One region of the Thauera sinica genome, then DNA from elsewhere that is predicted to be linked to it. Evidence: predicted binding sites of a transcription regulator. Region 1 holds the regulator's gene; each other region holds the start of a gene.
What was found. Region 1 encodes FNR, which switches genes on or off when oxygen is low (the NO sensors DNR and NnrR bind a similar motif). Its sites were predicted from a motif close to TTGANCTAGNTCAA; they were not measured.
Positions count from the first base shown of each region.

Region 2: CCZ27_RS11995 (thiamine pyrophosphate-dependent enzyme) is a predicted target of FNR. The motif match lies at 2,162-2,175, and genes of this name have one in related genera.
Region 3: CCZ27_RS06525 (DUF2249 domain-containing protein) is a predicted target of FNR. The motif match lies at 1,798-1,811, and genes of this name have one in related genera.

Region 1 is NZ_CP023439.1:2,946,171-2,949,441, forward strand. It holds gene hemN (oxygen-independent coproporphyrinogen III oxidase) at 1-759, opposite strand, end outside; gene fnr (fumarate/nitrate reduction transcriptional regulator Fnr) at 903-1,643, shown strand; gene CCZ27_RS12720 (SirB2 family protein) at 1,672-2,070, opposite strand; gene CCZ27_RS12725 (Crp/Fnr family transcriptional regulator) at 2,169-2,849, shown strand; gene CCZ27_RS12730 (rhodanese-related sulfurtransferase) at 2,909-3,271, opposite strand, start outside.
Region 2 is NZ_CP023439.1:2,764,871-2,768,141, forward strand. It holds gene CCZ27_RS11990 (indolepyruvate oxidoreductase subunit beta) at 1-213, opposite strand, end outside; gene CCZ27_RS11995 (thiamine pyrophosphate-dependent enzyme) at 223-2,094, opposite strand; gene CCZ27_RS12000 (response regulator transcription factor) at 2,204-2,842, opposite strand; partial or broken gene CCZ27_RS12005 (PAS domain-containing sensor histidine kinase) at 2,817-3,271, opposite strand, start outside.
Region 3 is NZ_CP023439.1:1,478,730-1,482,000, forward strand. It holds gene CCZ27_RS06510 (TPM domain-containing protein) at 1-47, opposite strand, end outside; gene CCZ27_RS06515 (TPM domain-containing protein) at 47-970, opposite strand; gene CCZ27_RS06520 (LemA family protein) at 1,063-1,686, opposite strand; gene CCZ27_RS06525 (DUF2249 domain-containing protein) at 1,889-2,233, shown strand; gene ettA (energy-dependent translational throttle protein EttA) at 2,313-3,271, opposite strand, start outside.

The DNA of each region.
Region 1 (3,271 bases):
GCCCGGCAGATGCGCATAGCTGTAGAGCGACACGCGATCGGGCGCGATCTGCAGCACCTGCTCCAGCGTGCGGTTGAAGCTGATCACGTTCTGCTTGGGCAGGCCGTAGATCAGATCCATGCTGACCGACTTGAAGCCGGTCTCGCGCGCGGCATCGATGACGAGCTTGGTTTCGTCGACGCTCTGGATGCGGTTGACCGCCTTCTGCACGTCCTCGGCGAAATCCTGCACGCCGACGCTCATACGGTTGAAACCGAGATCGGCGAGCAGCTTCACCGTGTCGAAATCGACCTTGCGCGGATCGACTTCGATCGAGTATTCGCCGTTGGGCACCAGCGTGAAGTGCTCGCGCACCGCCGCCATCAGCTCGCGCATCTCGTCGTGGGACAGGAAGGTGGGCGTGCCGCCGCCGAGGTGCAACTGGGTGACCTGCCGGCTACCTTCCAGACAGGCCGACTGCATCGCGATCTCTTTTGCCAGATATTTCAGATACTTCGCCGAGCGGCCATGATCCTTGGTGATGATCTTGTTGCAGGCGCAGTAGTAGCAGATCGTGTTACAGAACGGGATGTGGAAGTATAATGAGAGCGGTTTGCTGACCCCGCCGATCACCCGCTTCGCCAGCCAGGCCTTCAGCGCATCGGCGTTGAAGGCTTCGACGAAACGGTCTGCGGTAGGATAGGACGTGTAGCGCGGGCCGTTGATGTCGAAGCGGCGAATCAGTTGCGGATCGAATATGAGTTCGTTCGGGCTGGTCATTGTCGTGCTGCGGGTGTACTGCGGGGATGTGCCAAACAATGGCAGATCACCCTCGTTTTGTGGTTGACGTGGATCAACGGCGCCCGGGATGGGCCGACGTCGGCCGTCCGCGATCCGAACTAGGGAAACAAGATTTCGTGCAGATGAAGGCGGCAGCTCCCATCACGATCAATGGGCTCAAGGCGTCGTGCTCGCAGTGTAACCTCGTTGAGCTGTGTCTGCCGTTCGGAATGTCCGAGGACGATCTGAACCGTCTCGACGAACTGGTCGGCGCGCGGCGCAAGATCAAGCGCCAGCACAGCCTGTACCGCGCGGGCGACACGTTCGAAGCGATCTACGCGATCCGCGCCGGCTCCTTCAAGACCGACGTGCTGCTGGAGGATGGCCGCGACCAGGTCACCGGCTTCCAGATGACAGGCGAGATCCTCGGCCTGGACGGCATCAGCACCGAATCGCATTCGTGCAACGCCATCGCGCTCGAGGACAGCGAAGTCTGCGTGATTCCCTACGCCAAGCTCGAGGAGCTGTCGCGCGAGGTCGAAGGCTTGCAGCATCAGTTCCACAAGGTGATGAGCCGCGAGATCGTGCGCGATCACGGCGTGATGATGCTGCTGGGCTCGATGCGCGCCGAGGAGCGCCTGGCCGCCTTCCTGCTGAACATGTCGCAGCGCTTCACCGCGCGCGGCTTCTCGCCGGCCGAGTTCCACCTGCGCATGACGCGCGACGAGATCGGCTCCTACCTCGGGCTGAAGCTCGAGACGGTGTCGCGCGCGTTCTCGCGCTTCCAGGAAGAGGGCCTGGTGAGCGTGCAGCAGAAGCACATCCGCATCCTGGACGCCGCCGGGCTGAAACGCCTGCTGCAGCACCAGTCCGGCAGCCGCTGAGGCGGGCGCTGCCGGCCCGCGCACGGATTCAGGCGGCCCCGCCCAGCGCCGCCAGGTAGCCGAGCGGATTCTTCGTCAGCGCCACCGACACGATCCACAGGAAGACCGCCGTCGCCGCCGCAAACGCGGCGCCCCTGACCGCAAGCGTGCGTCCGCGCTTGAGCGCCACCGCGCCGAGCACGATGTAGGCGATCAGCCCGAACACCTTGGCCGTCACCCAGTCGGCGACGAAGGGATACTGCCCGATCATGGCTGCCAGCACGAGGGCGCTGCCGAGCAGCAGGGTGTCGACGATGTGCGGCAGAACCCGCGTCAGACGGTGATGCAGCAACCCGCTGCCGCTCAGCATCCACGTCCCGCGGAGCAGGAAGCCCAGGCCGCTCAGGACCACGCAGGTGACGTGCAGGTGCTTGATCGCGAAATACATTCCTTCTCCTGAATCTCGAACGCGCGGGCTCTGGTACTTGGGGAAGCGACCCTAACACGAGCGCGCTAAAATTGCTTCTCACTACGGAGAGCATGCTGATGGCCACCTCGCCTGTCGATATCCCCACCCTGCTGCGCCGCATCCCGCTGTTCAGCGAATTGTCCGATGCCGATCTCGATCGCGTCCTGCGCTTTGCACGCGAACGCCGTCTGGCACGCGGCGAGGTGCTGTTCCAGCGCGGCGACCTGCCGCACGGTTTCTACTTTCTGGTCAGCGGCCAGGTGAAGCTGGCGTTCTCGTCCGCCCAGGGCACCGAGAAGGTGGTCGAGATCCTCGGCCCGATGCAGAGCTTCGGCGAGGCGGTGATGTTCATGAACCGTCCGTACCCGGTGTTTGCCGAAGCGCTGAGCGAAAGCGTACTGCTGCACATCGGCCAGGCCGTCGTCACCGAGTTGATCGAGCAGGATTCGAAGTTCGCCCTCAAGCTGCTGGCAGGCATGTCGGTGCGCATGCACGGTCTGGTGAGCGACGTCGAAACCTATTCGCTGCGCTCCAGCGTCCAGCGGGTGATCGGCTACCTGCTGCAGCAGGCCGACGGCGACAAGCCCTGCGAATTTGCGCTGCCCACCAGCAAGCAGGTCATCGCCTCGCGGCTCAACCTGACGCCCGAAACGCTGTCGCGCATCTTCCACGACCTCTCCGACGCGCGCCTGATCACCGTGCAGGGCAAGCACATCACGCTGCACGATCCGGTCCGCCTGGCCCGTTACCAGAGCTGAAAGCCTGTTCCCGATTTTCTGCGCAAAAGTGCCAGAAAAGCGAGATGTATGAACTGCATCTAGACCACCCGGAAGCCGTGCGTGCCGTCGCGGGCGAGTTGCCCGACCAGCCCGAACTCCCAGTCCAGGTAGGCCTGCATGGCGGCGGCGGTGTTGTCCGTGCCCTCGTACGGCCGGCGGTAGCGGTCGATGGGCAGCGATGCCAGGCGGGTCTCGCCGTGCTCTTCCGGCAGGCCGGCGGCGAACCACGCGGCATTGCCGCCGTCGAGCAGCAGGACCTCGGCATCCACCAGCGCCTGCAGTTCCGGCACCACGAACTGCGCAAGCTGACTGCTGCCGCAGGTGAGCACGTAGCGCGCCACCGATGGCACGGATTTCAGCGCGTCCGACAACTGCGAACGCAGCGCGAACCAGGCGCCCGG
Region 2 (3,271 bases), 180 kb from region 1:
CAGGTCGGCTTCGCCCGGCATGATCTGCGGCGACAGGACCTGCGGACCGAAGCGCAGGTGCGAGGTCACCACCCCGCCGCGCTGGCTCATCCCTGCGACCTCGGTCTTCTTCGCGTCGCAGCCGAGCGACAGGGCCGCCTCGGCGAGGATCTCGGTGGCGGTCATCACGCCCTGGCCACCGATGCCGCATACGAGGATGTTGGTGATGGTCATCGCCGCCCCTCAGATCTTCTTGTGCAGGAAATTGACCGGGTGCTCGGGCGCCGCATGCACGATCGCCTGCGGCGCACAGGGCTGCACGCACAGGCCGCAGCCGGTGCAGGCGGAGGTCTCGATGCGCACGAAGGCAAGCTCCACTTCCTTGCCCGAGGGCTTCACTTCGGTCGCGCGCCGGGTCACGTGGATGGCCGGACAGCCGACGTCGATGCAGTTGCCGCAGCCGGTGCATTTGTCGGCGATGACCTTGTAGGGCGGCGTCGCCCGGTAGTCGTCGATCAGCACGCAGGGCCGGTCGGTGATGATCACCGAGGGTTCGGGGATCTTCGTCTCTTCGCGCAGCGCCTTGAACAGCGCCGGCAACTGGTAGGGGTCGAGCACGCGGATGCGCTCCTTCCTGACGCCGAGCGCCTCGCACAGCCTGGCGAAATCCACGCGCGGCGCCTCGCCGCCATGGATGTCGCGGCCGGTGCCGGGGTTGTCCTGGCCGCCGGTCATGCCGACGGCGCGGTTGTCGAGCAGCAGGACGGTGACGTTGCCGCGGTTCCACGTGATGTCGAGCAGGCCCTGCATGCCCATGTGCAGGAAGGTGGAGTCGCCGATCACCGCGACCACGCTCGTCTTCGCATCGGCCTCGCCGCGCCCCTTGTCCATGCCCAGCGCGACGCCCATCGACGCGCCCATCGAGATGCAGGTGTCGAGCGCGTTCCAGGGCTGGCCCGCGCCCAGCGTGTAGCAGCCGATGTCGCCGGAGATGTTGATGTTGCGCAGTTGTGCCAGCGTGTAATAGATGCCGAGGTGGGGACAGGCCACGCACATCGTCGGCGGACGCGGGAATACCGTCTGCAGCGCGGCATGGGCGGCCTGCGGCACGGGTTCGCCGAGCAGCCCCGCCACCGCCGGGCGAAGCACGTCGGGGGCCAGTTCGCCGATGCGCGGCAGCACGTCCTTGCCGCGGCAGGCGATGCCTGCCGCGCGCAGTTCGGTCTCGACGAGGGGCTCGGTTTCCTCGACCACCAGCACTGCGTCCACCTGCCGCGCCAGTTCGCGCGCACGCTCCAACGGCAGCGGATGCGACAGGCCGAGCTTGAGCACCGGCGCATCGGGAAAGGCTTCGCGCACGTGCATGAAGGCAGGCCCGGAAGCGACGAAGCCGATGCGGCGGTCGCTGCCCTCGTAGAGCGTGTTCCATTCGCTGACTTCCGAGCCGGCGCGCAGCGCTTCGTCCCGGCCGTGCATCAGCGGCAGGCGCGGTTTGGCGTTGCCCGGCACCATCACCCAGCGGCGCCCGTCCTTGACGAAGCCCGCCGGCTCGTGCGCCTCGCGCTCGCCCGGCTGCACCCGTCCCTTCACATGGCAGATGCGGGTGGTCAGACGCAGGATCACCGGGCAGCGATGCGCTTCCGACAGGGCGAAGGCGGCGCGGGTCATGTCGTAGGCTTCCTGCGCGTCGGCCGGCTCGAACACCGGCACGTGCGCGAAGCGGCCCCAGTAGCGCGAATCCTGCTCGTTCTGCGACGAGGACATGCCGACGTCGTCGGCCACGGCGATGACGAGGCCGCCTTCGGTGCCGGTCACCGTCATCGTCATCAGCGCGTCGGAAGCGACGTTGAGGCCGACGTGCTTCATCGCGCAGAAGGCGCGCGCGCCGACCATCGAGGCGCCCAGCGCCACTTCCAGCGAGACTTTTTCATTCACCGACCACTCGGTGTACAACTCGGGGCAGGTGGCCAGTTCTTCGAGGATTTCCGTGGACGGCGTCCCTGGGTAGGCAGCGGCCACGCGGCAGCCGGCATCCCGCACCGCGAGGGCAACGGCTTCGTTGCCGGAAAGGAACAGACGGTTCGCAGCGGCACTGCCGGGCAGGGATGCACCCATGGACGGGACTCCTCGAACGGGCGAAAGGACGAGCCCCGAACCTTACCGCCGGGCGGCGGGGACGCCGTTGATGCAGATCAACGGCGCCCGGCGCAGCCTCGCGGCACGCTCACCGCGCCGCTACGCCGGGCTCCACGGTGACGACGTTCTGGACCAGTTCGGCGAGCGAGTTGGCACCCATCTTTTCCATGACGCGGGCGCGGTGGACTTCGACCGTCTTGATGCTGATCCCGAGCACGTCGGCGATCTGCTTGTTGAGCTTGCCGGCGATGATGAGGTCGAGCACCTCGCGCTCGCGCTGCGTCAGGTGTTCGAGGCGGCGCGCGGTGTCGGCCTCCAGCATGCGCTTGCCGCGGTTGGCGCGTTCCTGTTCGAGGCACTGTTCGACCAGGCGCAGCATGTCGCGCTCACCGAAGGGTTTCTCGATGAAATCCGCCGCGCCCTTCTTCAGCGCCGACACGGCCATCGGCACGTCGCCGTGGCCGGTGATGAAGATCACCGGCAGCGCACAGCGCCGCCGCCCCAGCTCGTCGAACATCTCGAGCCCGCTCATGCCCGGCATGCGCACGTCGAGCACGATGCAGCCCGTCATGTCCTCGGTGTAGGCGTCGAGGAAGGATTCGGCGCTGTCGAAGGCGCGCACCGCATAGCCGCTGGATTCGAGCATCCACACCAGGGAATCGCGCAGGGCTTCGTCGTCGTCGACGACGTGGATGAACTGGTCAGATGCTGCGGGCAGGTCGCTCACCGGCCACCTCGGTCGGAAGTGTGAAGGAGAATATGGTACCCCCTTCGGGATTGGCGTCGACGATCAGCCGTCCATCGTGGAATTCGACGATGGAACGGCAGATGTTGAGGCCCATGCCCATGCCTTCCGTCTTGGTGGTGTAGAACGGCGTGAACAGCCGCTGCCTGACTTCCTCGCTGATGCCGTGGCCGCGGTCGATCACCGCGACCTCGACCGCGCGCAGACCCGAGGCCTGGGCCCGCACCACCAGCACGCGCTCATCGGGCAGGGTGTCGGCCATGGCGTCGAAGCCGTTGCGGATCAGGTTGAGCACGACCTGCTCGATCATGATCCGGTCGGCATAGACGGCGGGCAGGTCGGGCGCCACCTGCGCGACGATGCGGATGCCCAGCCTGCGCGCCTCGATGTCGGCGAAGCCGATCGCATCCT
Region 3 (3,271 bases), 1.5 Mb from region 1:
TCGCCGTCGTCGAGCCAAAGGTGACGCAGAAGCTGCAGGAATCCCATCACCAGCTCCCCGACGCGCCGCCGCCGCCGAAGCTGCCGCCTCCGCCGCTGCGGAAGCCGCCACCGCCGCGACCGCCGCCGCCGCGGATGACCGGGCCGCCGCGGTACGACCCGCCGCCGCCAAAGCCACCACCGCCGAAGCCGCCGCCGCCTCCGATGCCGAGCACGAGGACGAACACCGCCGCCAGCACGCCGGCAATGCCTGCGAGCAGCAGGCTGCCGGTCAGGATCTCGACCACGAAGCCGGCGGCTCCGCCGGTCGCCAGCGCGCCCAGCTTGCGGCCAAGCACGCCCATCAGGAAGGCGCCGGCCACCGGTACCGCGACGAACAGGAAGGCGCCCAGATCCTCCAGCGAGGTTTGCTGCCCGTCGCGTCGTTCAGCCTCGGGAAGCGGAAGCGCCTCGCCGCGGACGAGGGCCATCAGGGCGTCGACCCCGGCTCCGATGCCGCCGGCGAAGTCGCCCTGGCGGAAGGCGGGCGTGATGATGCGGTCGATGATGCGGAACGCCGCGACGTCGGGCACGGCCCCCTCCAGGGCGCGCGCCACCTCGATGCGGACGCGCCGGTCGTTCTTCGCCACCACCATCAGGATGCCGTCGCCTACCTCGCGCCGGCCGATCTTCCAGGTGTCGGCCACGCGGAAGGCGTAGGCGGCGATGTCTTCCGGGGCGGTGGTGGGAACGAGCAGCACGACGATCTGCGTGCCGCGTTCGCGCTCGAAGGCGGCGAGCCGTTCGTCGAGCGCCTGCACCTGCGCGGGCGTCAGCGTGCCACTGCGCTCCACCACCCGCGCGCTCGGTTCGGGAACGGGCTGCACCGGCTGCGCGATGGCCTGCGCCGGCGCCAGCAGCCACAGCAGCCCGAGCACCGCGATCAGCAGGCCGGCCAGCGCGGCGCCGGGCAGGCGGGCTGCGGTCTTCATCGGCGGGCGGAGCCGGAGAGATGGCGACGGAGCGGCCGGCGGCATGGATCAGGCACCGGCGATGGCCGCAGGGCGACGGGCATGCATGCCGGTCAGCGGTTCTGCGCCGGCGAGGAGCCGAAGTCCACCGTCGGCGGTCGCGAGATCTCGGCCTCGTTGGCAACGGTGAAGCCGGCCTTGGGCGCGTAGCCGAAGACCATCGCGGTGAAATTGGTCGGGAAGCTGCGGGCCAGCACGTTGTACTGCTGTATCGCCTCGATGTACTTGTTGCGCGCGACGGTGATGCGGTTCTCCGTGCCTTCGAGCTGCACCCTGAGTTCCTGGAAAGCCTGGTTGGCCTTCAGATTGGGGTAGTTCTCGGCCACTGCCAGCAGGCGCGACAATGCGCTGCCCAACTGCCCCTGCGCCTGCTGGAAGCGTTCCATCGCCTGCGGGTCGTTCAGCGTCTCGGGTGTGACCTGGATCGCGGTGGCGCGCGAGCGCGCTTCGATGACCCGGGTCAGCGTCTCCTGTTCGAAATTCGCCTCGCCCTTGACGGTGCTCACCAGGTTGGGGATCAGGTCGGCGCGGCGCTGGTACTGGTTGAGCACTTCGGCCCAGGCAGCCTTGCCTTGCTCGTCGAGGCGCTGGAAGTCGTTGTAGCCGCAGCCCGACAGCCCCAGTACGGCGGCGAAGGCGAGCAGCAGGGAAAGTCGGCGCAGCGCGGCGTGCAGCATGATGAACTCCCGGAACTTGGTGAATGCGGGCCTCACTCTAGCAGCATCGCCGGGTATGGTGGCAGCCCGCCTGCCCGCCGATGGGCGCGAGACCGGCCGGCCTTCGATTTCTTGTTCTGGCTCAAGGCTTTCGCCGCCGGCGGCGGACATCATGCATGCCACGCGGCAGCCCGGTGCCGACAACCCAAGGAGAGGAAGAACGATGAGTGAATTGCCCGTCATCAACGAGGCGGTGTTCGGCTTCGACGCCCGCGGCGTCGCCAAGCGTTTCCGCCATGCGGCCATCTTCGGCGCGCTCGAGTCGCTGGACGACGGCGAGACGATGCGTTTCGTGAACGACCACGATCCACTGCCCTTGCTGAACCAGATCCAGCAGCGCTACGGCAACCAGGTGGGGATCAAGTACGTGGCCCGCGAGCCGGGCAACATCGTCATCGATTTCTCGATCCAGCTCGGTGCGCAGGAACAGGCGCCGGCGCAGTACGGCGCCCAGGAGGGCTCGTGCGGCGGTGGCGGCGGAGGCTGCGGCTGCTCGGGCGGACGCTGATCCGCCGGCTGCCGCCGGCGGCCTTCGTGTCGCCGGAATGATGCGCGGCCCCTCGACGGGGCCGCGTCGTTTCCGCCGTTCAGCGCGCGATCGGCCTGTAGCGGATGCGCCTGGGCTTGGCGCCTTCCTCGCCCAGGCGCTTCTTCTTGTCTTCTTCGTATTCCTGGTAGTTGCCGGCGAAGAAGGTCCATTGCGAATCGCCTTCGGCCGCCAGGATGTGGGTGCAGATGCGGTCGAGGAACCAGCGGTCGTGCGAGATGATCATCGCGCAGCCGGCGAATTCCAGCAGCGCATCCTCCAGCGCCCGCAGGGTTTCGACGTCGAGGTCGTTGGACGGTTCGTCCAGCAGCAGCACGTTGCCGCCCTGGATCAGCGTCTTGGCCAGATGCAGCCGGCCGCGCTCGCCGCCCGACAGGTTGCCGACGATCTTCTGCTGGTCGCCGCCCTTGAAGTTGAAGCGGCCGATGTAGGCGCGGCTGGGCATCTCGAAGCGGCCCACCGTCAGCACGTCGGCGCCGTCGGAGATCGCCTCGAACACCGTCTTGTCGTTGGCCAGCCCCTCGCGGCTCTGGTCGACCGCGGCGATCTTCACCGTCGAACCGATCGCCACCTCGCCGGAATCGGGCCTGTCGCGGCCTTCGATCATCTTGAACAGCGTCGACTTGCCGGCACCGTTGGGGCCGATCACGCCGACGATGGCGCCGGGCGGGACGCTGAAGCTGACGTCGTCCATCAGCAGCTTGTCGCCGAAGCCCTTGCTGACGCCGTGGAACTCGATGACCTTGTCGCCGAGGCGCTCGCCGGGCGGGATGAAGATTTCCTGCGTTTCGTTGCGGCGCTGGTATTCGACGCTGGCCATTTCCTCGTAGCGCGCCAGGCGTGCCTTGGACTTGGCCTGGCGCGCCTTCGGGTTGGAGCGCGCCCATTCCAGCTCGGTCTTCATCGCCTTCATGTGGGCGGCTTCCTGCTTGGCTTCCTGCGCCAGGCGGTCGCCCTTCTGTTCCAGCCAGGACGAGTAGTTGCCCTTCCACGGGATGC